One region of the Vibrio sp. PNB23_22_6 genome, then DNA from elsewhere that is predicted to be linked to it. Evidence: predicted binding sites of a transcription regulator. Region 1 holds the regulator's gene; each other region holds the start of a gene.

Evidence for each region. The regulator PurR, encoded in region 1, represses purine synthesis genes. The targets are predictions, from matches to a motif close to TNANGNAAACGTTTNCNTNA.
Region 2: purL (phosphoribosylformylglycinamidine synthase) is a predicted target of PurR. The motif match lies at 3,224-3,243, and genes of this name have one in related genera.
Region 3: pyrD (quinone-dependent dihydroorotate dehydrogenase) is a predicted target of PurR. The motif match lies at 1,277-1,296, and genes of this name have one in related genera.
Region 4: ACVA54_RS13480 (NupC/NupG family nucleoside CNT transporter) is a predicted target of PurR. The motif match lies at 4,367-4,386, and genes of this name have one in related genera.

Annotation. Positions count from the first base shown of each region.
Region 1 covers NZ_JBNFXP010000003.1:252,311-260,158, reverse strand. Annotated here, with positions in the region: gene elyC (envelope biogenesis factor ElyC) at 14-799, shown strand; gene torR (two-component system response regulator TorR) at 870-1,583, opposite strand; gene torD (molecular chaperone TorD) at 1,851-2,498, shown strand; gene purR (HTH-type transcriptional repressor PurR) at 2,933-3,937, shown strand; cyclic di-GMP riboswitch class I at 4,217-4,306, shown strand; gene ACVA54_RS04295 (TfoX/Sxy family DNA transformation protein) at 4,423-5,013, shown strand; gene ACVA54_RS04290 (TVP38/TMEM64 family protein) at 5,132-5,824, shown strand; gene ACVA54_RS04285 (DUF2007 domain-containing protein) at 5,824-6,141, shown strand; gene ACVA54_RS04280 (alpha/beta fold hydrolase) at 6,176-6,979, opposite strand; gene glgA (glycogen synthase GlgA) at 7,099-7,848, opposite strand, start outside.
Region 2 covers NZ_JBNFXP010000020.1:65,107-72,954, forward strand. Annotated here, with positions in the region: gene purL (phosphoribosylformylglycinamidine synthase) at 1-3,081, opposite strand, end outside; gene mltF (membrane-bound lytic murein transglycosylase MltF) at 3,381-4,958, shown strand; gene tadA (tRNA adenosine(34) deaminase TadA) at 5,425-5,958, opposite strand; gene ACVA54_RS15220 (AbgT family transporter) at 6,111-7,670, opposite strand.
Region 3 covers NZ_JBNFXP010000004.1:191,719-199,566, reverse strand. Annotated here, with positions in the region: gene ACVA54_RS05485 (NAD-glutamate dehydrogenase) at 1-1,175, shown strand, start outside; gene pyrD (quinone-dependent dihydroorotate dehydrogenase) at 1,473-2,483, shown strand; gene ACVA54_RS05475 (cell division protein ZapC) at 2,648-3,190, shown strand; gene rlmKL (bifunctional 23S rRNA (guanine(2069)-N(7))-methyltransferase RlmK/23S rRNA (guanine(2445)-N(2))-methyltransferase RlmL) at 3,704-5,827, shown strand; gene ACVA54_RS05465 (glutaredoxin family protein) at 5,847-6,098, shown strand; gene ACVA54_RS05460 (ABC transporter ATP-binding protein) at 6,076-7,848, shown strand, end outside.
Region 4 covers NZ_JBNFXP010000016.1:92,902-100,749, reverse strand. Annotated here, with positions in the region: gene ACVA54_RS13515 (GNAT family N-acetyltransferase) at 1-135, shown strand, start outside; partial or broken gene ACVA54_RS13510 (hypothetical protein) at 209-670, opposite strand; gene ACVA54_RS13505 (DNA polymerase III subunit psi) at 734-1,132, shown strand; gene rimI (ribosomal protein S18-alanine N-acetyltransferase) at 1,145-1,600, shown strand; gene prfC (peptide chain release factor 3) at 1,730-3,319, shown strand; gene ACVA54_RS13490 (DUF5363 family protein) at 3,422-3,586, shown strand; gene ACVA54_RS13485 (TatD family hydrolase) at 3,573-4,346, shown strand; gene ACVA54_RS13480 (NupC/NupG family nucleoside CNT transporter) at 4,551-5,834, shown strand; gene deoC (deoxyribose-phosphate aldolase) at 6,415-7,191, shown strand; gene deoA (thymidine phosphorylase) at 7,290-7,848, shown strand, end outside.

The DNA.
Region 1 (7,848 bases):
GGACTATTTATGTATGTTTGAGCTGAAAAAAGTAGTGACCGCTCTGGTCATGCCCTTGCCCGCACTGCTACTGATAGGGTTATTAGGTCTTGCGCTTATCAGTTTTACCACCAAACGCAAAACAGGATGTTTTGTTGTTCTCCTCTCTTTTGTCGGTATTTTCCTAGCGGCCTTCCAACCACTATCAACGAAACTCTTGATGCCATTAGAGCGAGAGTATAAAGCGTTTTTACCGTCATCTGAAACCGTAGACTACGTTATGGTATTAGGTAATAACCATGTCGTCGATGATGAGATCCCACCCACTTCTCAATTAAGTCGTACCGCGCTGATGCGTTTAACTGAAGGTATCCGTATTTTGCGTATGTACCCAGGAGCAAAGCTGATTCTGTCTGGTTACGCTGGCGGGTCTGAGATAAGTCACGCCCGTATGATGGCCAACGTTGCTCTGGCACTCGGTGTGGCTAAACCTGATATCATTTTATTAGAGGACGCAAAAGACACCTGGGAAGAAGCGCGACAAGCGGCTGCGTTTGTGAAACAGAAAGAAGTGGTTTTAGTGACCTCTGCTAGCCACATGAAACGGGCTCTGTATGAGTTCAATGCGGCAGGAATCAAGCCAACCCCAGCCGCTACGAACTATCTTGCTATCGATGAAATTCATCAACCTTGGCATAAATACTCACCAAAAGCACAATACTTGGAACAAACTGAAATTTATTGGCATGAATACCTTGGTGGTTTATGGCAAAAACTGCGTGACACAGTTGGGCAAACCCCAATGGTTGCAAGCCAATAAATCGAGTAAGTAAGAATCACAAGATAGAAAAAAGGAGAGCCCATGCTCTCCTTTTTCTTTACGACTTAGCTTAGTCACCTGCAAACATGTAGCCTTCACCATGGACGGTCACAAAAATTTGTGGGTTCTTCGGATCAAACTCCATCTTAGCGCGCATACGTCGAATTAATACATCGATAGTACGATCATTTGGCGCATCCACTCGGTGGCTGATCATATTCAAAATACGTTCTCGGCTTAATACCTGATTTGGATATGAAGACAAGGCAACCAAAAGCTCATATTCAGCTTTGGTCAGTTTCACTGGCTCACCGTTGCGACTTAGCGCACGACGCTGGATGTCAAATGTCCACTCGCCAAAACGTACAATGTGTTCTTCATTGCTTTCTTTTTCTGCTTTTTGAGAGCCATTGCGAGCAGCAGAGATGCGCCACAATAAGTTCTTAACTCGAACCAATAATTCCCTTAGTTCAAAAGGCTTTGTCACATAATCGTCTGCGCCCATTTCTAGGCCAACGATTTTGTCAATGCTATCCGTGCGTCCTGTCACTAATATGATGCCGATGTCTGACTGGCTGCGTAATTCACGCGTAAGCATAAGACCATCTTCACCGGGCAAGTTAATATCCAACATGATAAGATCAACGTCACCATCTTGAAGCACCTCGCGCATTTCTGCGCCACTTTCTGCTTCACTGACTTTGTAACCTTCATTTTGGAAATAGCCCGCAAGCTTACTGCGAGTTACAACATCATCTTCTACGACCAATACGTGATAGCTCATTTACACCACTTTCTGTCTTCTTTATATTCCAAGACGTATTCTATTCATAACTAGTAACATTTCTAGTCATAGATACATAAAAAAGCAAGATTTTGCGATTTTATTGATTCAAAGCAAGCTTATTTGTAGCCATTAACAAAAGAGCATATTCTTCCACAAGGCATCATAATTATAGTTACTGCTATTCATTTTAATTGTTTACACTTAAGGAAATATTCTCAAGTGACTTCAAGATGCCGTTTTAAGAGCATCATTCAGGAGCAAAAAATGCAAGAAGTGAAAGCTTTTAATGAAAAACGTGCCGAAATTTACTGGTGGTTTTCTAGCCTGTTCGCCAAAGAACTGACCGAAAAAGAACTAGAGACTTATCATAGTGTTGAAATTCGAAGCTTTTTAGCTGGTTTAGGTGAAAATAAATCCCTTAAACCAGCCGTAGACTCGCTTGTGGACGCTTTAAACCGCTTACAAGATCGTGAAGATGCCCAATTAGAACTTGCCGCAGACTTTTGTGAACTTTTCCTTAAAACAGAAAAACATGGCGCCCTTCCATACGCATCGATGTATATTGGTAAATCTGGACTGTTAAACGACAAGCCAGCAGAAGAAATGGAAAAACTGATGGCCGATTTTGGTGTTCAAGTGGACGTAAATCTCAAAGAGCCCGCAGACCATTTAGCCGTTGAGTTAGACTTTTTGGGTAACATGATCATCCGCTCTAACGAACTCGAGCAAGAAAAGCATATGGAAGAAGCATTCACCAAACAGAACGATTTCATTCAGCAACAGCTGTTAACTTGGTTACCGCCATTTGCTGCCAAGTGTAAACAATTCGATGAATTTGGCTTCTATGTTAGCGTTGCACAACTATTAATTGCATTTTGTAAACTGGACAGCAATTACCTTCTTGGTGAATAATTGCCGTCTATTTTGGGGAGTTCAGAGCTCCTTATTTGTTCGTTCAGTTTTAGTCTGGCGTAGAAAAGCCTTTTCATTTCGCAGTTAAAATGTGACTTGAAATACACAAAACCACAGCTGAAAACATTGCCAGCGTGCTCGCATCAGTCTAAAATGTGAACGCAAACGATTAAATATGATTTATATGTAAACCGCTGAAATATAGCGGTTTTTGTGTTTTATTAACATCATTGCTGATCCATTCCTTATTGTAACTAAAAGGAATAATACTCTCAGCAACGAATGTTGCTACAAACCTTTATTATACCGATTTCGGAACAACCACTGCCTGAACTATTGAGTACTACTTTCCTCATAACACTCGGTTTGCGCAGATACTAAGCGTAAGGTTGTATTCACTACGGTATTAAGTAGCTCGATACAGGACATCATTTATGGCCACTATAAAAGACGTTGCTCGCTTAGCCGGCGTTTCTACCACAACAGTTTCGCACGTAATTAATAAAACGCGCTTTGTTGCAGAAACAACCCAAGAAAAAGTAATGAAAGCAGTTGATGAACTAAATTACGCGCCAAGTGCTGTTGCCCGCAGCTTAAAGTGTAACTCAACCCGTACTATCGGCATGTTGGTAACACAATCAACAAACCTATTCTTCTCTGAAGTTATTGACGGTGTTGAAAGCTACTGTTACCGCCAAGGATACACACTGATCCTATGTAATACTGGTGGTATCTATGAGAAGCAACGTGACTATATTCGAATGCTGGCAGAAAAGCGTGTTGATGGCATTTTAGTGATGTGCTCGGATTTAACCGAAGAGCTACAAGAAATGCTGGATCGCCATGCTGATATACCAAAAGTTGTCATGGACTGGGGCCCAGAAAGCTCAAAGGCGGATAAGATCATCGACAACTCTGAAGAAGGTGGTTACCTAGCAACGAAGTTCCTGATTGACAATGGTCACACCGATATTGCATGCCTAAGCGGTCACTTTGATAAAGCAGCATGTAAAGAGCGTATTTCTGGTTTTCGACGTGCAATGGCTGAAGCAAAGCTACCAGTAAACGAAGAGTTAATTCTCGAAGGTAACTTCGAGTGTGATACGGCAGTACTTGCTGCAGACAACATTACGGCAATGGATAAACGCCCTACTGCGGTATTCTGTTTTAACGATACCATGGCATTAGGCTTAATGAGCCGTCTACAACAAAATGGCATAAAAATCCCTGATGATATCTCAGTGATTGGCTATGACAATATTGAGCTTGCGGAGTTCTTCTCGCCTCCTCTAACGACTATTCACCAACCAAAAAGACGTGTTGGTAAGAATGCGTTCGAGATTTTACTAGAGCGAATCAAAGACAAAGAACACGAAAAACGCATTTTTGAAATGCAGCCTGAGATTGTGGTTCGTAACACCGTTAAGAAATTGAACTAACTCCCCCTCAAGTTTATAAAGCGCTCTTCGGAGTGCTTTTTTTATTTCGTAAAATGAAATTTTTTAAGCATTTCACATTACTTATATAATCAAAAGCTAAGATAAATTGCTGTTTTAACTAACTTGTTGCCCATTTCCTACATCAAGCTTTTGTATGGCAAGTAGACATTTCAAAATATGAAATTAGACACATTAAGATGGCACCATTAGTTGAATAGAGATCACACTTTAGTGTTTGGAACGTGATGTTAATGCAATATACGAAGTATTCTCCTCTTGTCACGCACAGGGCAAACCATTCGAAAGGATGGGACGCAAAGCCTCCGGCCTTAACCACTAAATATAGTGAAAGGTAGCGGGGTTACCGATGGCAAATATGCATTAAGTGAGTTTACCCTTTAATGACATTGTGTCTGCATGCATTTGCTAATCTCTCGGACCTGATTTTTGGTGGCGTAATATTAATTACACCGAGATAACACACCATGGATAAACCGATACTCAAAGACTCAATGAAGCTGTTTGAGGCACTTGGTACGATCAAGTCGCGCTCAATGTTTGGTGGCTTCGGGCTTTTCGCTGATGAAACGATGTTTGCACTCGTTGTGAACAATCAACTTCATATTCGAGGAGACCAAAAAACTTCATCTGACTTCGAGACTCAAGGATTAAAACCGTACGTCTACAAGAAACGTGGATTCCCCGTAGTGACGAAATACTATGCTATTTCTGATGATTTGTGGGAATCGACTGACCGCTTGATTGATGTTGCTAAGCTATCTCTAGAGACGGCTAAGCAAGAAAAAAAGCAACAAGCGAGCACTAAGCCAAACCGTTTGAAAGATCTTCCTAATCTACGCTTAGCGACTGAACGCATGCTAAAGAAAGCAGGCATCGATTCCGTCGAAGAGCTAGAAGATGAAGGTGCCTTAAATGCTTACAAAGCAATTCAAGATACGCATACCTCTACGGTAAGTATTGAGTTGCTGTGGGCGTTAGAAGGGGCAATCAACGGTACGCATTGGAGCGTTGTGCCTCAGTCTCGTAGAGAAGAGTTGATGTTCGCGCTTTCATAACGCGCGATTCAGCATGACATTGAGTAAAAACCGCAGTTTTGATACTGCGGTTTTTTTTTGAAATTTTTTCTTCTTCCATTCTGTCTTATTATCTAAGCTGCGAAATGGAGTAACGACAATGAATAAAAAACTGATTTTAGGTCTGTTCCTACTTGCGACGGTCATCTTTCTAGGGGTGAGCTTCAGCCAATATTTAACGTTAGAAAACGCAAAAGCACAGCAAGAGGCTTTGAATACGTTTATTAACCAGAACTTCGCTTTCGCTGCAGCGACGTATTTCTTTGCCTACATCGCAATTACGGCGTTCTCGATCCCTGGCGCCGCTGTTGTTACTCTGCTTGGTGCTGCTCTATTCGGTTTCTGGGCTAGCTTATTACTGGTTTCTTTTGCCAGCACCATAGGTGCTACCATCGCCTTCTTAAGTAGCCGCTATCTATTGCGTGAGTGGGTGCAAAGTAAGTTTGGCAATAAGCTAAGTGCTATTAACCATGGTGTTGAAAAAGACGGGGCATTTTACCTATTTTCACTGCGCCTCATTCCCGTGTTCCCCTTTTTCTTAATCAATCTACTGATGGGCTTAACGCCAATGACGGTGGTTCGATTCTACTTAACCAGTCAAGTTGGTATGCTGCCAGGAACGGCCGTCTATCTCAATGCAGGTACTCAACTCGCAACCATAGATAGTCTGTCCGGCATTATGTCTCCAGCAGTATTGGCGTCATTTGCATTGCTTGGGTTATTCCCTATCATCGCAAAATGGGTCATGAATAAAATCCGGCCAGTTCAGGGGCAACCGAATGGAAACGTTTAATGAAGATATATATCGCTCAAAACCCCACTGAAGCCCACATCGTCTGTGAACTACTCAAAACGGAACACATTGTTTGTGAAGTGCGAGGTGAAAACCTGTTTGGTTTAAAAGGTGAGCTGCCATTTGGTGATGATACTGACCCGTATATTTGGCTTTTACATCCAGAGCAAAAGCTGAAAGCCTCAGTGATACTTGAAGAGTATCGCAAACAAGCAGAACCAACTTATCTAGATTGGCAGTGCCCGCAGTGCTTAGAGCAAAATGAAGGGCAGTTTGGAGCTTGCTGGCACTGCGGATATCAAATAGGGGAACCATAACGGTTCCCCTACTCTTTTGTCCCTTCAGCTGAGATTAAGCCGTTAGGCGCTGCTGCTTAATAAACTCTATTGAGTGTTGGTTAAAATCGTCAGGTCGTTCTACGTTGCATACATGACCACAGTTTGGGATCTCCCGCAACGAACTCAGCTTGTGGGCTGCTACCATCTCTTTTACGGGCTTGATAAACATATAATCCCGATCTCCCATCAAATAAAGCGTCGGAATCGGCAGTTCTTTATCTTTGAAATATCTCATTAGTGGGTTCACATCGGTGGCTAAAATGAACCAACGTTTAAACTCTTTTTGACACAACTTCTTCGCTTCACGAATAAATAGGTGGCGAGATTCACGCTGGTTCTTTTGTGGCATCACGACATAAGCAAACAACTTGTACAACCACATGTAGGGCAAAATATGTTTACCAAGATTACCTAACGTCACCAAAATTTGTGAACGTGTGTTTAATCGCGTCACGGCCCCACCTAACACCATCGAACACACACGCTCAGAAGCAAGCTCTGCTAAATTCCGTACAATGATGGTCCCAAGTGACATGCCGACAAAATGTGCCGATTGGATTTTTAAATGATCCAACACTTTCAAAATATCTTGCGTCACGGCAGTAAAGGTATAACGGCTTGTGATCAGCTCTTTAAGTAATTGGTTTGACTTTCCATGTCCTCGAAGGTCAATCAACAGCAAATTAAAGTGCTGTTTATACGCTTTGATTTGTTTAAACCATATTGAAGAACTGCCACCAGCACCATGTACGAAAACGACCCACTCGTTGCTAGTAGGGTGCAGATAGGTTTTGTGGAACAAGATTGGCTGAGTCATGCGTCAGTGATCAACAGTCGTAGTAAACAAAGGAGTAAATCCTACCACATTCCATCACTAACGAGAAAATTAAGGCACCATAATCGGTGCCTTAGATTACAGTTATTTAAGATTTTGCATTAATTTAACGCAGCGCGATACAATTGCAGATATTCTTCTGCCGCTTTGCGCCAACAAAAATCTTTTTGCATTGCATAGAGCTGAACACGTCTCACTTCTTTGATGTTTTGTGCATAGAGCAATAAAGCTCTTAACATCGTGAGCAATAATGCTTGTGGTGTCGGCCCATCAAACACAAAACCAGTTGCGTCTAATGGATCCGCATCGTAATCGTTAACACTATCTTTTAGACCACCGACACCACGAACAATTGGCAGTGTACCGTAAGCCATGCTGTAGATTTGGTTTAAGCCACAAGGTTCAAACTCCGATGGCATCAAGAAGAAATCAGAACCTGCTTCAACCAAATGCGCTAACTCATTATCGTAGGCTTCGACAAACACAAATTTGTTGGCAAATAGTGCCGCGACGTCACGTAATTGTGCTGCAAATATAGGATCACCTGTTCCCACCACAACCAATTGGACATCGTGTTTGAGAAAGTCAGCTAATGCAGGAAGAAGATAATGTACCCCTTTCTGTTGCGTCAAACGACAGACCATACCAAACATAGCGCAATCCGACGTTTCAAGCCCTAGCTTCTCTTGCAGTGCCTTTTTACAAGCGTTCTTACCTCGAACCATACTCTGACGATTGGATTTGTAGTGTAGTGGCAAATTAGGATCAGTTTCTGGATTCCAAGCGCTATAATCACAACCATTGAGAATACCAACCAAGTCCTCAGAACGTTGCTGGAACTCCCATGCCAT
Region 2 (7,848 bases), on a different contig from region 1:
CACGTCAAAGCTTAACTTCACGTTCAGACCTGGGTCCGAGTTGTCTTTCTTCGCTTCAAACTCTTGGTCAGCACATGCTGGGTTGTCACGTAGACCTTGCATCTTATGTGTGGTTTCAGCCCAAATAGTACGTAGCTCAGTACGAGAACGCTCAAGCAGAACTGCATCACCCGATGTGATAACAAAATCATCGGATTCTTCTACACGACCAATCACGTGTGAACACGCTTCAAGCCCATATACCGCAAGCGTAGAGAGAACCAAATCAAGATCATCATTCTTAACTTGTACAACCGCGCCAAGTTCTTCGTTAAATAGTGCCGCTAACGTATCGTCGCCAAGATCTTGAATATTCGCTTTTACACCGCAGTGACCAGCAAACGCCATTTCTGCTAGCGTGACCAATAGGCCACCATCGCCTTTATCGTGGTAAGCCACTAGCTTGTCATCACGAACTAGCGTTTGCATCGCATCGAAGAAGCCTTTTAGTTGCTCCGCATTATCTACGTCAGCAGGCTTGTCGCCAAGTTGCTTGTAAACTTGTGCTAGTGCCGTTGCACCTAGACGGTTCTTACCGTTACCTAAATCGACAAGAACGAGAGATGAGTCGCCTTTGTCGAGACGCAGCTGAGGCGTCACTGTCTTGCGAATATCTTCCACACGACCAAATGCAGTAATAACAAGCGATAATGGCGAAATGACTTCTTTGTTCTCGCCGTTCTCCTCCCACTTTGTCTTCATCGACATTGAGTCTTTACCAACAGGGATAGTCAAACCAAGCGCAGGACACAATTCTTCACCTACCGCTTTTACCGCTTCGTATAGACCTGCATCTTCACCTGGGTGGCCGGCTGGGGACATCCAGTTAGCCGACAGTTTAATGCGTTTAATATCACCGATGTCTGTCGCTGCAATGTTAGTGAGTGATTCACCTACCGCGAGACGTGCTGACGCACCGAAGTCTAGCAGTGCCACTGGCGTGCGCTCACCCATCGACATCGCTTCGCCGTGGTAAGTGTCGTAACTTGCTGCAGTGACTGCACAGTTTGCTACTGGCACCTGCCAAGGGCCCACCATTTGGTCGCGAGCAACCAGACCCGTTACCGTGCGGTCACCGATGGTGATAAGGAATGTTTTTTCAGCCACAGTTGGAAGGCGAAGTACGCGATCTACGGCTTCATTAAGTTCGATACCGTCACGAACCATCGCTGGGCTTTCCACTTTGAGTGTTGTCGCTTCGCGGTGCATTTTTGGCGGCTTGCCAAGTAGGATATCCATTGGCATATCGATTGGCGTATTGTCGAAGTGCGAATCTTCAAGCGTTAGGTGACGCTCTTCTGTTGCTACACCCACTACTGCATACGGAGCGCGCTCTCGCTTACAAATTGCTTCAAACGCCGCCATGTTCTCTGGTGCCACTGCAAGTACGTAACGCTCTTGAGATTCGTTACACCAGATTTCTAGAGGGCTCATGCCCGGCTCATCGTTTGGTACATCACGCAGTTGGAATTTACCACCGCGCTCACCATCATCGACAAGCTCTGGTAGTGCGTTAGAGATACCGCCCGCACCTACGTCGTGGATGAATGCGATTGGGTTCTCTTCACCAAGCTGCCAACAACGGTCAATCACTTCTTGACAACGACGTTCCATCTCTGGGTTTTCACGCTGCACTGAAGCGAAATCGAGATCTTCCGCTGATTGACCTGACGCCATTGAAGAAGCAGCACCGCCACCAAGACCGATGTTCATTGCAGGGCCGCCCAGTACGATTAGGCTCGCACCGACTGGGATCTCTTTCTTCTGTACGTGCTCATCTCGGATGTTACCCATGCCACCAGCAATCATGATTGGCTTGTGGTAACCACGAACTTCTTCACCTGCGTGTGAGGTGACTTTTTCTTCGTAAGTACGGAAGTAACCCAGTAGATTTGGGCGACCAAACTCGTTGTTAAACGCCGCACCACCTAATGGACCTTCCAGCATGATGTCTAATGCATTAACGATACGACCAGGCTTACCGAAGTCGGTTTCCCATGGCTGTTCAAAGCCAGGAATGCGTAGGTTAGACGTCGTGAAACCAACCAGACCGGCTTTGGGCTTACCACCGATACCTGTCGCGCCTTCGTCACGAATCTCACCACCAGAACCTGTAGAGGCGCCTGGCCACGGAGAAATTGCGGTTGGGTGGTTGTGCGTTTCTACCTTCATCAAGATGTGTGCATCTTCGTGATGGTAGTTGTATTGACGTGTTTTTGGATCAGGGAAGAAACGACCGACTTTTGAGCCAGCCATGACCGCTGCGTTGTCTTTATAAGCGGAAAGTACGTGGTCAGGTGTCGTTTCAAAGGTATTCTTGATCATCTTAAACAGAGACTTAGGTTGATCAACACCGTCGATCGTCCAATCTGCGTTAAAGATTTTGTGACGACAGTGTTCTGAGTTCGCCTGTGCAAACATCATCAATTCGATGTCGTTCGGGTTACGACCAAGCTTAGTAAAGCTTTCTACCAAGTAATCAATTTCATCTTCGGCTAGCGCCAAACCTAGGGAAACGTTTGCTTCTTCAAGCGCAAGACGACCGCCAGAAAGGATATCAACGTGTGCCACTGGAGCCGGCTCTGCAACCGTAAATAGTGCTGATGCTGCTTCTAGCTCAGTGAACACGACTTCCATCATACGGTCATGGATAAGCGCTTTTACATCAGCGACTTGAGCCTCAGAAAGAGAAGATGATGTTTCGACATAATACGCTGTACCGCGCTCAAGACGTTTTACGCTGTCTAGACCACAGTTAATGGCGATGTCAGTAGATTTAGAAGACCAAGGCGAAATCGTGCCCGGGCGAGGAGTAACAAGAAGTAAAAGACCTTGTGGCTCATGTTCTTCGATCGTTGGGCCGTAAGTCAGCAACTTTTCCAGTTTTTCTAAATCTTGGTCATTAAGATCAGACTTTAGATCCGCAAAGTGCATAAACTCAGCGTAAATGCCCGTTACAGGCAGATCTTGTTCACGACACAGTTCCAGTAGCTTATTAACACGAAACTCAGAAAGAGCTGGGGAGCCACGCAAAATTCTCATGTGCTTAGGTCTCTTATTGCAAGTGATTAAGGTGATATTGGAATAAATTCAGTGGGTTAAAAAACAAAACTTCGAACCTATGCCGATTTCACCTCTTCGTTGCGAGCGCATTATATAGCAATTGTTTTTGTGATGTAACACCAAAAGCAACCGTTTGCGTTTTTTTTATGTCAAATTTGAATTACAGCAGAAATGTCGATAAATCAGACAATGTCGCACTCTATCTGTCTGATTCTCTTTGCCCCACCAGCGCGCTTTGATATAAAGGCACTAGAAATTTATCGAGACGTACCGAATTAATGCAAATAAGTCAGCTCAACCGATTCAAGCGCAGCGCCCTGCTTTTCGCTTCTGTGCTTTTACTTTCTGCCTGCCAGATTGAGTCGGAACCCAAAAATGAATTCGAGCAAATCCAAGAGCGTGGAGTCCTACGTGTTGGCACGCTAAATAATCAACTCTCCTACTATATTGGCCCTGATGGTCCAGCGGGCTTGGACTACGAACTGGCTCGCAAGTTTGCTGAGCAACTCGGTGTAAAACTGGAGATCAAACCCGCATTCCGCCAAGCTGAGCTTTTCCCTGCACTAAAAAAAGGCGATATCGATATCATCGCGACAGGTCTCAACCAAACATCTCAAGCGGTACAACGATTCCGTCCTGGCCCGGCTTACTACTATGTCAGTCAACAAGTGGTGTATAAGAAAGGTCAGCTTCGCCCACGCCATATCCATCAGTTGATCGACTACCAATCGACCAAGGACAACAATTCCGAAGAAGACTCAACCACTGGTGTTGAAACCCTTAAGATTATTGAGCAATCTCAATACGTTCCGACACTTACCTCACTACAGAAAGCACACCCGGATCTGCAATTTGAGATCGTCGGTAATGCCGATACCCGAGACCTACTCAAACAGGTATCCACTGGCGAACTGCGCTTCACCGTCACAGACTCCGTCGAACTGTCCTTAGCGCAACGTTTGTACCCTGATTTGGCGCTCGCGTTTGAACTGACTGAAGACCAACCCGTGTCTTGGTTTACTCGTCGCTCTGAAGATGAAAGCTTGTACGCTATGTTGATCGAGTTTTTCGGCAACATTAAACAATCTGGTGAGCTAGCGACACTAGAAGAGAAGTACATTGGTCATATTGAAGCCTTCGATTACGTCGACACTCGTGCCTTTATTCGTGCTTTGGATAATACTCTGCCGAAATGGGCCCCGCTGTTTCAAAAATACGGTGAAGAGTTTGACTGGCGCTTGATTGCTGCATTGGCATACCAAGAGTCACACTGGAAGCCTAAAGCGAAGTCGCCAACTGGTGTGCGTGGCATGATGATGCTAACCCTACCAACAGCGAAAAGTGTCGGTGTGACCGATCGTCTCGACCCAGAGCAATCGGTACGTGGTGGTGTGGAATACCTGCGTCAGATTGTAAATCGTGTTCCAGATAGCATTAATGAACATGAGAAAATTTGGTTTGCGCTGGCATCTTATAACGTGGGTTACGGCCATATGATGGATGCGCGACGCCTAACCAAGACACAAGGCGGCGATCCCAATGCGTGGGCCGATGTGAAAGAGCGGCTGCCTTTACTTCGTCAAAAACGTTTCTACAGCCAAACTCGTTACGGTTACGCCCGGGGTGACGAAGCACGTAATTATGTCGAGAATATTCGTCGTTACTACCAGTCAATCATTGGCCATGTAAGCCAAAAACCTTCAATTGAAGAAGGCACTGACGACTTGCAAGTGATCCCACCTCTTAATCCTGATCTGTTAATGTCAAGTGCCGTGGATACCTTCGCGGGTCAAGTATCAGGAGCGGAGGAAACAAAAGCAGAGTCCGAAGAAAAGCTCAAATCCGTTCCAGAATAAACCTTTCAAAAATAGCGAGCATTTTGCTCGCTATTTTTTTGTTGAGTCCACGATAGAAACTTTCTAGAATTCGACCTTTCGAGCTCATTTCCCCTGTATAACTATTTAGCCATAGTACTAAATACCGGAATGAGAAGCTCAATTGGTCACCCTCTACCCGCTCTGACGTCACCCTCATCCATGTGCGTGCATCACAAGAATGTCATCTATTGGTCATGAATCGGGCGCTGCGTAATGTGAGTGTCGGAGAGTGTGTTCGTTGTCTGTAAGAGGTTCTGGTTATGAGAAAACGCAGAGTTCTGTCAAAACGTTTAAATAAGACCGTGGCGGCAAACCGCCGTAAGCGCAAGCTCACGTGTATGAAAAAGAAAATCAATGCGCGTACCCGGGTTTTCATTCACCTAGTGAATCTGTGATAACTTGAAGTAAACCTCTATCCGTTAGAGGTTTACTAGCATTCCTTTCTCTATTCATCGTTCAATTGTGGCCCATTCTCCAACGCATTTTGCATTTGTTTCTTTGCTTTGATTTCTTTTCGACGACGTTTAAAAAACGCTTGCAACTGAGTTCGGCACTCTTCTTCCAGTAACCCGCTTTCTACCGTCGCATAATGATAAGCCGCTTGGCTTTCAAACAGGTTCAGTACGGTTCCAGCTGCGCCCGCTTTGAGATCCGGTGCACCATACACCACACGCTTAACTCGACTGTGCAGCAACGCACCCGCACACATAGGGCACGGCTCTAACGTCACGTACAACGTGGTATCAAGTAAGCGATAATTTTGTAACGTCTCACCAGCTTTACGTAATGTCTGAATCTCAGCATGTGCAGTCGCATCATGGGCACAAATAGAACGATTCCAGCCCTCCGCAATGATCTCACCATCTTTAACTAAAACAGCGCCAACAGGTACCTCCCCCTCCGCTTCAGCTTGCTCAGCAAGCGCCATAGCCCGGCGCATAAACAATTCATCTTGAGAAGTAAAAGAAAGGTCAGACAAAGGAACTCCAGAGAAAATAACGATTCATCGAACAAAGATAGTATCACTAACTTCTGTGTTGCTACAGAAGAAGCCATCGTCATTTTCAGGGTGATAAAAGCAAAAAAAGCGCAGGCCCCTCGACCTGCGCTTTTCAATTTGTTGGATAGCAATTACATCGTGTAAGTGTAAGGTGCTTGAATACCTAGAGGAATGCCTAGCATCCAGTAAGCCACTAGGAAAATAGACCAACCAATCAGCATTGCAATCGAGAATGGCATCATTAGAGACGCTAGTGTACCGATACCTGTCGACTTCACGTAACGTTGACAGTAAACCACCACTAGAGGGAAGAATACCATCAGAGGTGAAATGATGTTCGATACAGAGTCACCGACACGGTATGCCGCTTGAGATAGCTCAGGAGAAATACCTACCGCCATTAGCATTGGCACTAGGATTGGACCAATTAGTGCCCACTTCGCTGATGCAGAACCAATTAGCAGGTTCACAGAAGCCGTTAGAAGAATCATACCGATGATAGTCGCTTCACCTGGTAAATTCATCGCTTTCAGACCTTCCGCACCGTATAGCGCTAGCATCGTACCGATGTTTGATTGCGCGAATGCAGATAGGAACTGTGCACAGAAGAACGACATAACAATGTACGCACCCATTGTAGACATGGTATCTGCCATCGCTTTGATGATGTCGTTGCTTGTCTTAAACGTACCAGAAACTTTACCGTATACGTAACCTGGAATGATGAATAGGATGAAGATCAACGGAACGATAGATCGCATTACAGGCGCAGAAAACGCAGTGATCTCACCTTCCGGTGAACGCAGTGCAGAGTTTTCTGGGATAAGCGCAACAACAAGTAGTGCGATACCTGCCATCATTGCCCAACCAGCGTAACGGAACGCTTTAGACTCAAGCTCAGTGAAAGTACCTAGATCTGGTGCTTTCTCTGCATCTTCGTCAACTGGCGTATTCGCTAGACGAGGTTCGATGATTTTTTCTGTTACGTACCAACCGATAGCAACGATGATTACTGAAGATAGACCTGTAAAGAAGATGTTTGCTAGTGGGTTGACTACGTACTCAGGATCAAGAATCTGTGCCGCTGTTTGTGTAAAACCTGCAAGTAGCGGATCGATACCTGAAGGGATGAAGTTTGCAGAGAACCCCCCTGATACACCTGCGAACGCTGCTGCGATACCCGCTAGAGGGTGACGACCTGCTGCGTGGAAGATAATACCACCTAGAGGAATAACCAGAACGTAGCCCGCATCCGCCGCCGTGTGCGATACGATTGCGACAAGAATTAGCATTGGAGTAAGAAGTTTTGCTGGTGTGAAGTTCAGCATCTTCTTAAGACCTGTGGTGATGAAGCCAGAAGAATCGGCAACACCAACACCGAGCATCGCTACAAGAACGATACCTAGTGGCGCAAAGCCAGTGAACGTCGTCACCATGTTAGCAAGGAAATTTGCTAGAGCTTCACCGGTTAGAAGGTTAGTGATAGTAAGAGCTTCGCCAGTTCGAGGGTTTAAAAGGTCGAAAGAAACATTCGACAAAAGTGCAGACGCAGCCCAAGTAATGATTAGTGCCCAGAAGAACAGAATCGCAGGATCAGGGATTTTGTTACCTGCTCGCTCGATAAAGTTCAGGAAACGGTCCATCCCGCTCGGCTTTGGTGACGGTGTTTTATTGACAGCTTGGTTACTCATGGTAACTCCATTATGAATGATGTTGGTGCCATGGCCTATTTGAATAATTATAACGGCCTATTTTCAACTGGGCATTTTATTCAATCATGACAAAGAAAGCACAAGGTTCTACGATTTTTTCCATATTTGGAGACATATTTTGCAAAAACGCCATATCAATTAAACATAAAAAATACAG
Region 3 (7,848 bases), on a different contig from region 1:
AAGGCGTGAGTATCGTAAAAGAGCAAATACGTTTCATTCATACCATGGAAAAAGCAGGCTACTTGGATCGAGGGTTAGAGTACATTCCAGACGATGAAACTTTGCTTGAGCGTGAAAAGCAAGGACTTGGTTTGACCAGGCCTGAGCTATCCGTCTTGGTTGCGTACGGTAAGATGGTTCTTAAAGAGCAACTTGCGGTAGCTGAAATTGCTGACGATGAATTCCATGCTAAACAGCTTGTCGAATACTTCCCAAGCGAGTTACGCCGTAACTATAAACAGCAAATGACTAACCATCCACTACGTGCTGAAATCATAGCTACCGCACTTGCGAACCAAATGGTCAATGAGATGGGCTGTAACTTCGTCACTCGTTTGCAAGAAGAAACGGGGGCAAGTGTTGTCGACATTGCAAACGCATACAGTGCAAGCCGTGAAATCTTCGAATTGGCGGATGTACTCCAGCAGACACGTGCATTAGATAATGTTGCGACGGCTGCGGCGCAGTATGAAATCATGTTTTATGTTCGTCGTGCGTTGCGTCGGATCTCCCGTTGGCTATTACGCAATCGTAGTGCGAAGAGTACAGTGACGGAGTTAGTTGCCATGTACAAAGGTGATGTACATGCCATCACTAAAACATTAGACGATATGCTGGTCGCATCAGAAGTTGAGGAGCATAACGAACTTGCACAGAAATGGATGGCGTGTGGAGTAGAAGAGAAGCTTGCAAATCATGTTGCTCGTCTATCTAGCCTTCAGTCTGCACTTGATATATCAGCTGTCGCTAACGAGACTGGCAAAACGGTTGAGCAGGCGTCGAAACTTTACTTTAACTTAGGTGATCGTTTGTCATTACACTGGTTCTTGAAACAAATCAATAGCCAAGCGGTGGATAACAACTGGCAAGCATTAGCAAGAGCCGCATTTAGAGAAGATCTCGATTGGCAGCAACGCCAGTTAACTGCGCAAGTCTTAAATTGTGGATGTTCGACGCCAGATCTTGATGTGATGCAAGCTCTCGATGATTGGATCATGAGTAATGAATCCTCATTACATCGCTGGGAGAGTATTCTTAATGAATTTAAGGTGGGTTCCGTACACGAGTTTGCTAAATTCTCTGTTGCGCTACGTGAGCTTGTTCTCCTTAACTTAAATTGCTCAGCAAGCGAGTAGGAGAGTAAATTAAAATTACAAGAGCCTCGTCAACACGAGGCTTTTTTGTTTTCCAAATAAACAAAATAAGCGACAGTGTCACGTTTGTTGTGTTTAAAATTGGATGAAACCGTTTGCTTTTTTAATATAAGTTGCCAATTTTGATGGGGAGATTGATAGTTAATCTATTGATTTTATGTGAAATTGTTAAAGTAAAGATACTATTTTTCTTAATTCATTCATTTTCATTGAATTACTTGCAAAAAGAGTAAATAATATTGTCCCGTTTACACGGGGCTTTTTTCTTTCGGAGGCACAATGCTTTACCGTCTAGCCAGAACTGGCTTTTTCCAACTTGATGCCGAAAAGGCACATGATCTTGCAATTCAAAATTTCCAGCGTTTTAACGGAACACCTCTCGATCTTTTCTATCGACAACAGCTACCAAACCGTCCAGTAGAATGTATGGGACTGACATTTCGTAACCCAGTCGGTCTAGCTGCTGGTTTAGATAAAAATGGCGAATGCATCGAGGCATTTGATGCGATGGGCTTTGGCTTTGTCGAAGTGGGCACCGTAACGCCTCGCCCACAGCCAGGTAATGATAAGCCTCGCTTGTTCCGTCTAGTTGAAGCGGAAGGTATCATCAACCGAATGGGTTTCAACAATATGGGTGTGGATCATCTTGTTGAGAATGTAAAGAAGGCAAAGTTCAACTGTGTACTTGGTATCAATATCGGCAAGAATAAAGATACACCGATTGAGAAAGGAGCAGAGGACTACCTGATTTGTATGGAGAAAGTGTATGAGTATGCTGGCTACATTGCAGTGAATATCTCATCACCAAATACGCCAGGATTACGCTCTCTTCAATATGGTGAAGCGTTAGACGAATTGCTATCAGAATTAAAAGCAAAACAATCTGAGCTTGCAGAAAAATATGGTAAGTATGTACCGCTAGCACTGAAAATTGCGCCAGATCTGACTGATGACGAAATTAGTCAGATTTGTGAATCTTTGTTGAAGAATGAGATTGATGGTGTCATCGCGACGAACACCACGTTGGATCGTACGATCGTTGAAGGTATGAAGCATGCGAATGAAGCGGGTGGCTTAAGTGGCCGTCCAGTACAATCACGTTCTACCGAAGTGGTTCGCAAACTTCATGAAGAGTTAGGTGATAAACTTCCGATCATCGGCGTAGGTGGCATTGACTCATATGTCGCAGCGAAAGAAAAAATGATGGCAGGTGCTCAACTAGTTCAAGTTTACACCGGCTTTATATATCATGGCCCTGGTCTGGTACGTGATATCGTTAAGAATCTATAAAACTCGCAGTTAACTTGTTGAGAAGTAGATAGTTATAACATAAAAAAGGGGAATGCGTTTCCTCTTTTTTTTTATCCGTTCATTTGTAAAATTTGAAATCATGAGTAGGTAATTAAGCGTCTTACCTCTTACCACTGATTAACGAGTCACGAGAGAACGGAATAATGCTTAAACCTAGCGACAAATGGAATTGGTATTTTGACGAGCAAAAAGCGTGTCTAATGCTGGACTTAGGGGAGGAGATGATTTTCCAAACCAATCTGTGCCGTAAACTGCTGGTCAACTGCGCCTTCTCGAACAATGAGTTTACTGTCGATGACGCAAGCGCGTTTCAAACCTACAGCGAAAAGATTCGTTGTCTCGACATCAGTGAATACCGTCAAGCTGAGCTCACTCTCTACTGCGTTGCAGCAAAGCGTTTTCATAAGCCTGTCCAACCTAAGAGCTGGTTTTTTGATGCACAATCCTGTGGTCATGAGCCGGAAGAAGGGGATATGGTCTTCCTTACTAATCAATATTCTGAAGGTGTGTTCATCGTTCTTGATCCCGGCGAGACATCCAGTCTTTGCATTTATGTTGGGCAAGAAGATTTCCTTCTTAGCAACAATAAGACACTACACTTTGGACAACCAATTAAAGTGATGCATGATCGAATGGCCAGTGCCAACCACCTGTTTGTATTAGCCCCTATGGCGATGGTGGGATAATTTCCCTTTTGATTTACTTCATTTCGTTCCGTTCCTTTGTTTGCATTAATCGACCAGTCCGGTCGATTTTTTTTTACTTTTCCCATGCCGTCCTCTGCTTTTTTGAAGCGTCATCACACAGATTACTGGTTAATTAATGCTCATGTAATCATGAACTAAGTCACTATTACGTAAAATATTTCCTACAAAATCTGTGAACATAACCCAGAGCTGAACTGAATTTTGCGTCATTTATTCCTCTATATCGCAATTATGTAAGTAACTTTCAGCATGAATTCATCATTGGTATAGACCAAAAGCCATGTAAATAAGTATTCACTTCGCATTTGAGTACGATAAATATTAATTGGGGAAAAACGGTAGAACCGGAGGATAAATGATGGTTTGGTGGAAGTTACTGATCAGAGATTTGGTGGTAATTTGTACTAGCAGAGTCAAAATACCTTTAAAAACGAGGCATTGATCGTAAAGTCAGGTATAATTAAAGCTATTTTTTATCAGCGAAAGAACACTATGAATCAATATCTCGCGGTAACTTCAAACGGCATGGAAAACTTGCTTGTTGAAGAACTGACAAATCTAGGCATTGAAAACGCAAAACCAGTACAGGCAGGCGTTAAATTTAAAGCAACGAATGAGCAAATTTATCGCTGCTGTTTGTGGAGCCGCTTGGCGTCTCGATTTGTACGTGTTTTATCGGAATTTACCTGTAATGACGATATGGATCTTTATCTGTCTACGTCTTCAATTAACTGGGTAAACCAATTTCACAGTTCTAAGCGCTTTGTGGTGGACTTTAACGGTACAAACAAAGAAATCCGCAACAGTCAATATGGTGCAATGAAGGTAAAAGATGGCATCGTCGATTGCTTTGAAAAGAAGGGCTTACCTCGTCCGAACATCAGTAAAGAGTCTCCAGATCTCCGTGTTCACGTACGCCTTCACAAAGACAAAGCAATTCTAGGTGTTGATATGGTGGGTAGCGGCCTGCACCAACGTGGCTACCGCCCAGAGTCTGGCCGTGCGCCACTGCGTGAAACTTTAGCGGCAGCTATCATCCTACGCTGTGGTTGGGATGGTCATCAACCTTTACTCGACCCTATGTGTGGTTCAGGTACGCTCCTTATCGAAGCGGCGATGATGGCAGCAAATATGGCGCCTGGCGTTAAGCGTAAGCAATGGGGTTTTGAATCCCTTGAAGATTTTGAACCAGAGACGTGGGCAGAGATTAAGTCTGAAGCAAATGTTCAAGCGCGACGCGGCGTCAAAAAAGTTGACGCTAAGTTTTTTGGCTTCGATAACGACCCTAGAGTTCTGAAAGTGGCGCAAGACAATGCCCGCAGAGCTGGTGTTGAAGAGCTAATCGAATTTGCGCAAGGTGATGCGGCGACAATTACTCGTCCGGCAGGCTTTGAAGCTGGCGTTATCGTATCAAACCCACCTTACGGTGAGCGCCTTGGTACTGAACCTGGTTTGATCGCCTTATACACGGCTTTCGGTGGTCAGTTAAAAGCAGAGTTCGGTGGGTGCAAGGCATCTATTTTCTCTAGCTCAGATGAATTGCTTAGCTGCTTACGTATGCGTGCAGACAAACAGTTTAAACTGAATAACGGTGCGTTACCGTGTCACCAAAAAAACTACAGCATTGCAGAACGTAACGCTGATGAAGTGAAGGGCGTAGATACGAGTACTCAAATTGCACCAGACTTTTCAAACCGTCTTAAGAAAAATATCGGTAAGATTGGTAAATGGGCACGTAAAGAGAAGTTAGACTGCTACCGAATCTATGATGCAGACTTGCCTGAGTACAATGTCGCTATTGACGTATACGCGGATCAAATCGTGATTCAAGAATATGCGGCACCTAAAAATATTCCGGAAGAGAAAGCGAAACGCCGTCTCACCGATATTATCCGCGCCACGATTCAGGTGACGGGCGTAGAAGCGAACAAAGTAGTACTTAAAGTTCGTGAAAAGCAAAAAGGTCGCAGCCAATATCAAAAACTTGGTCAAGTGTCACAAACGCTGGAAGTGAATGAATATGGCGTGAAGTTGATCGTAAACCTTCACGATTATCTTGATACAGGACTTTTCCTTGATCATAAAATCACGCGTCGTCGTCTTGGTGAAATGGCGCAAGGAAAAGATTTCTTGAACTTGTTTGCTTACACTGGCAGTGCGACAGTGCATGCTGCAGTGGGTGGGGCCCGTTCTACGACGACCGTCGATATGTCAAACACCTACCTTAACTGGGCAAAAGACAACATGAAGCTCAATGGCTGCGTTGGTCGCCAGCATCATTATGAACAAGCTGACTGTCTCCAATGGCTAGAGAATGCGGCCGGTGAATACGATCTTATCTTTATCGATCCGCCAACGTTCTCTAACTCAAAACGTATGGATACATCGTTCGACGTTCAACGTGACCATATTAAGTTAATGACGAACTTAAAGCGTCTATTGCGTTCTGGCGGCACGATTGTTTTCTCAAACAACAAACGTCACTTTAAGATGGACGAAGCAGGGTTGGCAGAGCTAGGTTTGAAAGCTCAAAATATCTCGTCTCAAACACTGCCGCTAGACTTCTCACGCAATAAGCACATTCATAACTGTTGGATCGTGACTCACGCTGAATAAAGGATGAACAAGTAAAAGGATGTTAAACGTGCTTACATTATACAGCACTGAAGGATGCCATCTCTGTGAGATGGCGTTTGACCTCGTAGGCCAGGTTGGTCTCGCCGAACAAACACACGTCGTCGACATTGCGTTTGACGACGCACTCTTCTCCCGTTACGGCGTCACAATTCCTGTTTTAAAATATCAAGATTCTGAGTTGAACTGGCCGTTTGACTTGGAACAGCTCACACATTGGTTGGAAAATAATGGCATTACTTACCATTCATAACGCGCAACTGGCATTTGGTGATCATCCACTGCTTGATAAAGCAGAGTTTGCACTACAAGAAAACGAACGAGTTTGTTTAGTAGGGCGAAATGGTGCTGGTAAGTCGACTTTAATGAAAGTGCTCGCCGGCGATATACTGTTGGATGACGGCAAGATTCAAATTACGCAAGACGTCGTTGTTTCTCGTCTGGAGCAAGATCCTCCTCGTAATCAAGAAGGCACGGTTTACGACTACGTTTCTGGTGGTTTAGCCGAAGTCGGAGAACAACTAAAGATCTACCACGATCTTCTCGATCTTGTTGCTCATGACCCAAGTGAGAAGAACATTAATCGTTTAGCGAAGATTCAAGAACAACTTGATCATCTCAATGCGTGGCGCTTTGATGACCGAGTAAAGAACGTACTCGCCGCACTAAAACTCAGTGCTGAGACTAAACTAACGGATTTATCCGGAGGTTGGCAGCGTAAAGCGGCATTAGCGCGTGCGCTGGTATGCGATCCTGACGTACTTCTACTTGACGAGCCTACCAACCACCTAGACGTCACGACTATCGAGTGGCTAGAGAACTTTCTGAAGGATTTCAAAGGTTCTATCATTTTTATTTCCCACGACCGTGCTTTCATTAAGTCAATGGCAACTCGCATTGTTGACCTAGACCGTGGGCAGTTAGCTTCTTTCCCTGGTGATTACGACCAGTACTTGAATGACAAAGAAGAGATGCTTCGTGTTGAAGAGATGCAAAATGCAGAATTCGATAAGAAGCTGGCTCAAGAAGAAGTCTGGATTCGTCAAGGCATCAAAGCTCGTCGTACTCGTAACGAAGGGCGTGTTCGCGCACTTAAAAAGCTCCGTGAAGAGCGTCGTGATCGTCGCGATGTACAAGGCAAGGTTAACTTGAACATAGATGACGCATCACGCTCTGGCAAAATTGTATTTGAAGCAGAAAACGTCTCTTTTGCTTTTGAAGGTAAGAAGATCGTTGATAACTTCAGTTTCAACATCATGCGTGGTGACCGTATTGCGCTTATTGGCCCGAACGGCTGCGGTAAGAGTACCGTACTAAAGCTCCTGCTAGGCCAACTCGAAGCCCAGTCAGGTCGCTTACACTGTGGCACTAAACTCGAAGTGGCGTACTTCGACCAATACCGTGAAATTCTCGATCCAGAAAAAACCGTGATTGATAACCTTGCCGATGGTAAGCAAGAAGTGATGGTCGGCGGTCGTCAGCGTCACGCATTGAGTTATTTACAAGATTTCTTATTCGCACCAAAACGTGCTCGTACTCCAGTCAAAGCGCTGTCCGGCGGTGAAAAAAACCGTTTGTTACTTGCTCGTATCTTATTGAAACCAAATAATTTGCTTATTCTCGATGAACCAACCAACGATTTAGATATCGAAACGTTGGAACTTTTAGAAGAAATGCTTGCCAATTATCAGGGCACGTTGCTTCTTGTGAGTCACGACCGTGAGTTTGTTGATAATACAGTAACCACGAGTTGGATTTTTGAAGGTAACGGCGTAATCGAAGAGTTCGTTGGTGGCTACCACGATGCGAAGCAGCAGCGTGAACAAGTTCTAGCATCACGCTCGGTGATGGAAAAAGCAGCGAAGATAGAGAAAGTGGTTGAGGAAACTCCCAAAACAACGCAGCCTAAGAACAATTCGAAGAAGTTATCGTATAAGCTGCAAAGAGAATTAGAAGCTCTTCCAGCTAAACTAGAACAATTAGAATCGGACATTGAGACTCTA
Region 4 (7,848 bases), on a different contig from region 1:
GCCGGTGAAGAGATGGGCTTTGACTGCGCATGGGAAGTGCCCCAAGGAGCATTCCGCGTAGCAGAATTGGTGGAAGGTCAGTGCGATGGACGTTCTGGGCGCATCGATTATGCACCAGAATTTTCTGAGCTATAATCATTGAGATTGAATGACAAAGCCCGCTGTAAAAAGCGGGCTTTGTTTTTATGAAGTGACGAAGAAAAATGATTTAATCTTGTTCTTGTTCTTGGACGCGCTTTTTGCCCCAAATTTCGATTTTTGCTTTTTTACTTACACTGGCCACATGAGTACCATGTTGCCCTAACCATTGTATGCCATACCAAGACGTTTGAGTTTGACATTTTCAGAACCTGGTAGAGTCTAAGCTCGTGTTGACATGCCTTTGGTTAACGTACTCGTCATGGTCTTAAGTTCTTTCTCGCTACCATCGGTCATGGTGATTTTCATGTTTTTGAAGTTCACCTTGCCTGAGTGCACTTAATTTTAATTTTGATTTTGCTAAACTGGCGGTTTTTCAATAAACCGTTCGGTTCTACGGTATCAGTCTCGGTTTGGAAGTTAACGGTTTTTGATCGATAAGTTGCCAGTTATCATGGCTGCTCTTAGCAAAGGTAACAAAGCTGGTGGCCGAGATTAGCAGTGCAATAGGGATTGATTGGAAAAGCTTCATAACACCTCTGACTTTACCTGCGATTATTTGGTAGCATTGCCTCGTTCAATTAGGTGACAAAAAATGTCAATAAACGAGAAACAGTATTTAAATGAAATGGGGATCAGCACATGGGAGTTGATCCATCCAGATAGGTTGGAAAACTATCAAGTGCCAATGTTACGTTTGCAAAGTTCTTGTAAACTCCTATTGGTTTCACCAATGTGTCCAGAAAATGAGACAGCATTGATGTTTGAGCGGGTGCTAAAAAGCATCAAGCTCACACTTGATGATGCGCTGCATCTAGAGCCAGAGCGTTTATCATCATTGGGTGAACATGAGTTGGATTGGGTGTGGTTTGCTGGCTGTGAAGCCGATACGAGTATTAATGCTAAGCAGCTGACTTCGCCGCTATTAAAAGACATTGATGGTAACAACGAACAGCGCCGCGCCTTATGGCAGCAGATTTGTTCATATTCTTAATGGAGCAAACGCGTGACGATTGAAATTACGCCGATGAGTGCTGAACACTTAGATCAAGTATGGCAAATTGAACAACAAGCCCATTCTCACCCTTGGGCAGAATCGATCGTTCGTGACTTGTCTAGCCGAGGTGCATGTCATCATGTGATGACCGACGCCGACGAGGTTGTGGGTTATTTCTATGGGCAGAACATTGTCGGTGAAGTGACGCTACTTAATATTGCCGTTGCACCGAGCCAGCAAGGCAAAGGATTGGGTCAAAAGTTGCTTGACGCATTTCTAGGTTACTGTGAGCAAGCCAAAGCAGAGAGTGCTTGGCTAGAAGTTCGTGAAAGTAATTTGCCAGCGATTCATATTTATGAGCAAGCCGGTTTTAATGAAGTGGATCGCCGTTACAACTATTACCCAGCTAAAACCGGTAATGGCAAAGAAGATGCAATCATCATGAGCTACCTGTTCTTTTATTAATTACTGTCGCTCAAACCTCAAGGAAAGTTGCCCCTAGCGCAATAATAGGGGACAATACCGCGTAATATTGAATCAAAAAAGCTTGTTCGAGATTCGGGTAAGCAATAGACATCAAAGAAGACGATTTTCATGTCAAATACACCTTTTCTAGGCGAAGTTTCTAAGCGTAGAACGTTCGCTATTATTTCTCACCCGGATGCGGGTAAAACCACCATTACTGAAAAAGTACTGTTATTCGGAAACGCAATCCAAAAAGCCGGCACGGTTAAAGGTCGTGGTAACGCACAACACGCAAAATCAGACTGGATGGAAATGGAAAAGGAACGTGGTATCTCGGTAACCACTTCTGTGATGCAGTTCCCTTACAATGATTGTCTGGTAAACCTACTGGATACGCCAGGACACGAAGATTTCTCGGAAGATACGTACCGTACACTAACGGCGGTTGACTCATGTCTGATGGTGATTGATGCAGCGAAAGGTGTCGAGGATCGTACTCGCAAACTGATGGAAGTGACGCGTCTACGTGATACACCAATCGTCACCTTCATGAACAAACTTGACCGTGATGTTCGTGATCCAATGGAAGTATTGGACGAAGTAGAAAACGAACTGGGCATGATGTGTGCACCAATTACATGGCCAATCGGTTGTGGTAAAGAGTTTAAAGGTGTTTACCACATTCACCGTGATGAGACGATTCTGTACGAATCTGGTCATGGTCATGAGATCCAAGAAGTTCGCATCATCAAAGGTCTGGACAACCCTGAACTTGATGAAAAAGTAGGTGAAAGCCTAGCGGCAAGTGTTCGTGAAGAACTTGAACTTGTGATGGGCGCTTGCCCTGAGTTTGATCACGAAGCATTCCTTGTCGGTGAGTTAACGCCAGTTTACTTCGGTACGGCTTTGGGCAACTTCGGTGTTGATCACATGCTAGATGGCCTGACTGAATGGGCGCCAGCGCCGAAAACTCGTCAAGCGGTTGAGCGTGATGTTGAAGCGACCGAAGAGAAATTCTCTGGTTTCGTATTCAAAATTCAGGCAAACATGGATCCAAAACACCGCGACCGTATTGCATTCATGCGTATTGTATCAGGCACGTACACGCAAGGTATGAAGATGAACCACGTTCGTCTTGGCAAGCAAGTGAGCATTTCTGACGCGGTAACCTTTATGGCGGGTGACCGCTCACGTGCGGAAAATGCTTACGCGGGTGATATTATCGGTCTACATAACCACGGTACAATCCAAATTGGTGACACTTTCACTCAAGGTGAGTCGCTGAAGTTCTCTGGTATTCCAAACTTTGCTCCAGAGTTGTTCCGTCGTATTCGTCTAAAAGATCCATTGAAGCAGAAACAGCTGCTAAAAGGTCTGGTTCAGTTATCTGAAGAGGGGGCGGTACAGGTATTCCGTCCGCTACAAAATAACGATCTGATCGTTGGTGCGGTCGGTGTACTTCAGTTTGACGTGGTTGTGGCTCGTTTGAAGTCAGAATACAACGTTGAAGCGATCTATGAAGGGGTTAACGTTGCAACTGCGCGTTGGGTTGAGTGTGGTGATGCGAAGAAACTGGATGAGTTCCAACGTAAGAACCAAGCGAACCTAGCGCTAGATGGCGGTGATAACCTAACGTACATTGCCCCAACGATGGTTAACTTGAACCTTGCTCAAGAACGTTTTCCTGATGTCGATTTCCGTGCAACGCGTGAGCACTAATCGCATCTAAGCCGCTCTACATTGAGCACTGGATTATAGGCCGCCGTTAGCTATACACTTAGCTAACGGCGGCTTTTTATTTGGTGTACAGAAAGGTGTGAAATGAATTGGTTTAAGAAAGGACTCAAACGTTACGACGATTGGTGTAAAGAGATGGGACTAACACCAGATCAAAGGCGCAGTTGTGTACCGTATAAACCAGACCCTGCTCATGACGCTTCTTCTAATAAAGAAGAACAAGAGAAGCCGAATAATGAAACTGTTTGATACCCATTGTCACTTCGATTTTGATGTGTTCCAAGACGATTTTGCACATCAGTTTGAGCTTGCTCGTGAGCAAGGTATAGAACGTATCTTGATCCCTTCAGTAGGACCAAGCAATTGGTCTCGCATTCAAACTATAGCCAGCCAATACCCGGGTCTTTACTACGCTTTGGGTTTTCATCCTTACTTTCTTCAGCCTGATTTTGATCAACACGTCGCTGAATTGGAACGGCAGTTGTCACAAGCGGGTAAGCACTGTGTGGCAATTGGTGAGTGTGGTTTAGATTTTTCCATCAATGTTCCTGTAGCACTTCAAGAACGAGCCCTTGAGTTGCAGTTTGAACTTGCGCGAAAATTCAAACTGCCCGTTATTCTTCACTGTCGTAAAGCGCACAATCGACTCGTTCAAATGGTCAAAACGGCAAAACTGCCTAAAGGTGGCGTGTTACATGCGTTTTCTGGTAGCTATCAACAAGCGATGGAATGGGTTCGATTAGGCTTTTTCATTGGGGTGGGCGGCACAATTACTTACCCAAGAGCGAACAAAACGCGCGACGCGATTCAAAGACTATCTCTTGAACATCTGGTTTTAGAAACGGACGCGCCGGATATGCCCATACTTGGATATCAAGGGAAGCCCAACCACCCAAGTAAACTTATTCATGTGTTGAATGAACTTGCGCTTTTGCATTCACAGCAATGGCAAACGATTGCGTGCCAGATGTGGGAAAATAGCAATTCAGTATTCTCAATATGTGAATAAAATCGAAATATGCTGTTTAAAATAGAAAACGTTTTCCTTCCTATTGTGACATGCCTCACAAATGGGGGTGAATCCATGATGAATCTTATAGGAAAGTGTGAAGGTGGCATTACTTTAATTGATGCTGCATGAGTATAATTGCCCCCGCTTTATAGCTCCATTTTGTAACACGCCAATAAATAACTTATAAGGAAGTCATAAACTATGAGCCTGTTTATGAGCCTAGTCGGTATGGTAGTGCTTCTTGCTATTGCATTTGCATTTTCTAATAACCGTAAAGCTATCAATCTAAGAACTGTGGGTGGCGCATTTGCTATCCAATTCGCATTAGGTGCATTTGTTCTTTATGTACCTTGGGGCCGTGATCTACTAAACGGTTTCTCTACTGGTGTTTCTAACGTTATCAACTACGGTAACAATGGTTCATCATTCCTATTCGGTGGTCTTGTTTCTGACAAGATGTTCGAAGTGTTCGGTGGCGGCGGTTTCATCTTCGCATTCCGCGTTCTTCCTACTCTGATCTTCTTCTCAGCACTGATTTCTGTTCTTTACTACATTGGCGCAATGCAGTGGGTTATCAAGATTCTTGGTGGTGCACTACAAAAAGCGCTCGGTACTTCTCGTGCGGAATCAATGTCAGCGGCTGCTAACATTTTCGTAGGTCAAACTGAAGCACCGCTAGTTGTTCGCCCATTCGTTCCAAAAATGACTCAATCTGAGCTATTCGCAGTAATGTGTGGTGGTCTAGCCTCTGTTGCTGGTGGTGTACTAGCAGGTTACGCATCAATGGGTGTTCCACTAGAATACCTAGTAGCAGCATCATTCATGGCAGCACCAGGTGGTCTACTGTTCGCTAAGATTCTTCACCCAGAGACTGACAAGCCTCGCGAAGATTTCGAAGAAGCAATGGACGGTGGCGATGATAAACCAGCTAACGTAATCGACGCAGCAGCAGGCGGTGCGGCTTCTGGTCTACAACTTGCGCTAAACGTAGGTGCAATGCTAATCGCTTTCGTTGGTCTGATTGCTCTTATCAACGGTATGCTAGGTGGCATTGGTGGTTGGTTCGGTATGCCTGAACTCACTCTAGAGCTAATCCTAGGTTACGCGTTCTCTCCACTAGCATTCCTAATCGGTGTTCCATGGGACGAAGCAGTTGTTGCTGGTTCATTCATCGGTCAGAAACTCGTTATCAACGAATTCGTTGCGTACTTGAACTTCACTCCTTACCTAGGTGAAGGCGCTCAAGTGGTTGCGGCAACGGGTGAAGTAATGTCTGAGAAGACAACGGCTATCATCTCATTCGCACTATGTGGCTTCGCGAACCTTTCTTCTATCGCGATCCTACTTGGTGGTCTAGGTAGCCTTGCACCAAACCGTCGCAGCGATATCGCTCGCATGGGTATTAAAGCCGTTCTTGCTGGTACGTTGTCTAACCTAATGGCAGCGACGATTGCAGGCTTCTGCCTTAGCCTTGCAGCACTTTAATTAGAATCGGTTCTTAATATATAGACGCCGTTTTAAATCATGCCCTGTAGCAAGAAATTGCTGCGGGGCATTTTTCGTTTTTGGCCCAAAAAAATTTAACCGCATGTAGGACGACGAGAGTCGCTTACGCAGTCGGTGGAATAGGGGTTGGAAAATTTTGAGATACAAACCGTTTGCGCTCTATTTGGTGCTACAGTTTTGCGGTGAAACTCTATAATGTAGTAATTACAAAGTCGTGGTTATGATTATCAAATAATCACTGAGTGAATAGTACATACTCAATGGGCAAATGAATTGCCCTTCATGTTACATCTTACAAGCGTTTTTCTTTGTGATGTGATATTAAAGACACCGCAATCATAGATTGTTGTGCCATAGGCCAAACTGGTACTGTGCGGTGACAAGGATAGCAATTGGCATATGAATTTTTCGCTGACTATGCCGAGTCTTCAGGGAACCAAGTCCGTTCATTAATAGACTGATTAGCCAAATTTTTACACACTGTCTTCTTCTTGATTATAGTTAGATAGTTGATATGAGGTTAAGCAGTGAATTTTTTGAATATTGATCGGAGATAGAAATGAGCGATTTAAAAGCAGCAGCACTACGTGCACTTAAACTAATGGACCTAACGACGCTGAATGATGATGACACTGATGCAAAAGTGATCGCATTATGTCATGATGCGAAATCAGCAGTAGGTAACACAGCTGCAATCTGTATTTACCCTCGCTTTATTCCTATTGCTAAGAAGACACTTCGTGAGCAAGGCACGCCAGACGTTCGCATTGCGACAGTAACCAACTTCCCACACGGTAACGACGATATTGAAATCGCAGTGGCTGAAACAAAAGCGGCAGTTGCTTACGGTGCAGACGAAGTAGACGTGGTTTTCCCATACCGCGCTCTAATGGCTGGTGATGAGAAAGTGGGCTTTGAACTTGTTAAGCAATGTAAAGAAGCTTGTGGTGACATCCTTCTTAAAGTGATCATCGAAACGGGTGAATTAAAAGAAGAAGCGCTAATCAAGAAAGCATCTCAAATCTGTATCGAAGCAGGTGCTGACTTCATTAAAACTTCAACGGGTAAAGTGCCAGTTAACGCAACACCAGAATACGCACGCATGATGCTTGAAGTTATTCGTGACATGGGTGTTGCTGAGACAGTTGGTTTCAAACCAGCAGGTGGTGTGCGTACGGCTGAAGATGCGGCTGCATACCTAGCAATGGCTGATGAAATCCTAGGTGACAATTGGGTTGATGCTCGTCACTACCGTTTTGGTGCGTCTAGCCTGCTAACAAATCTACTAAATACATTAGAAGTATCGGACCAAGTCGCTGATCCATCAGCGTACTAATTCCAAATAAAGCGTCTGAATGGTAGCACCAGCTTCGGTGCTACCAACCTCTTCTACCCTACTATTACCATGGCTCATAAAGAGCTTGGGAGGAACTAATGTATTTACCTCAAGAGATCATTCGTAAAAAACGTGACGGCGAAGTTCTTACTGCTGACGAAATCAATTTCTTCATTCAAGGCGTAGCAGATAACAGCGTATCTGAAGGTCAGATCGCGGCATTTGCTATGGCTATCTTCTTCAATGAAATGACGATGCCAGAGCGTATCGCACTGACTTGTGCAATGCGTGATTCGGGCATGGTCATCGACTGGAGCCACATGAACTTTGGTGGTCCAATTGTCGATAAACACTCAACAGGTGGCGTGGGTGACGTGACTTCTCTGATGCTTGGCCCTATGGTGGCAGCATGTGGCGGTTTCGTACCCATGATTTCTGGCCGTGGCCTTGGCCACACTGGCGGTACACTGGACAAGCTTGAGTCAATTCCTGGCTACAACATCACACCAACCAATGACGTCTTTGGTCAAGTAACCAAAGACGCAGGTGTGGCGATCATTGGTCAAACGGGTGATCTAGCGCCAGCGGATAAGCGCGTTTACGCAACTCGCGATATCACGGCAACGGTCGATAACATTTCACTGATCACGGCGTCGA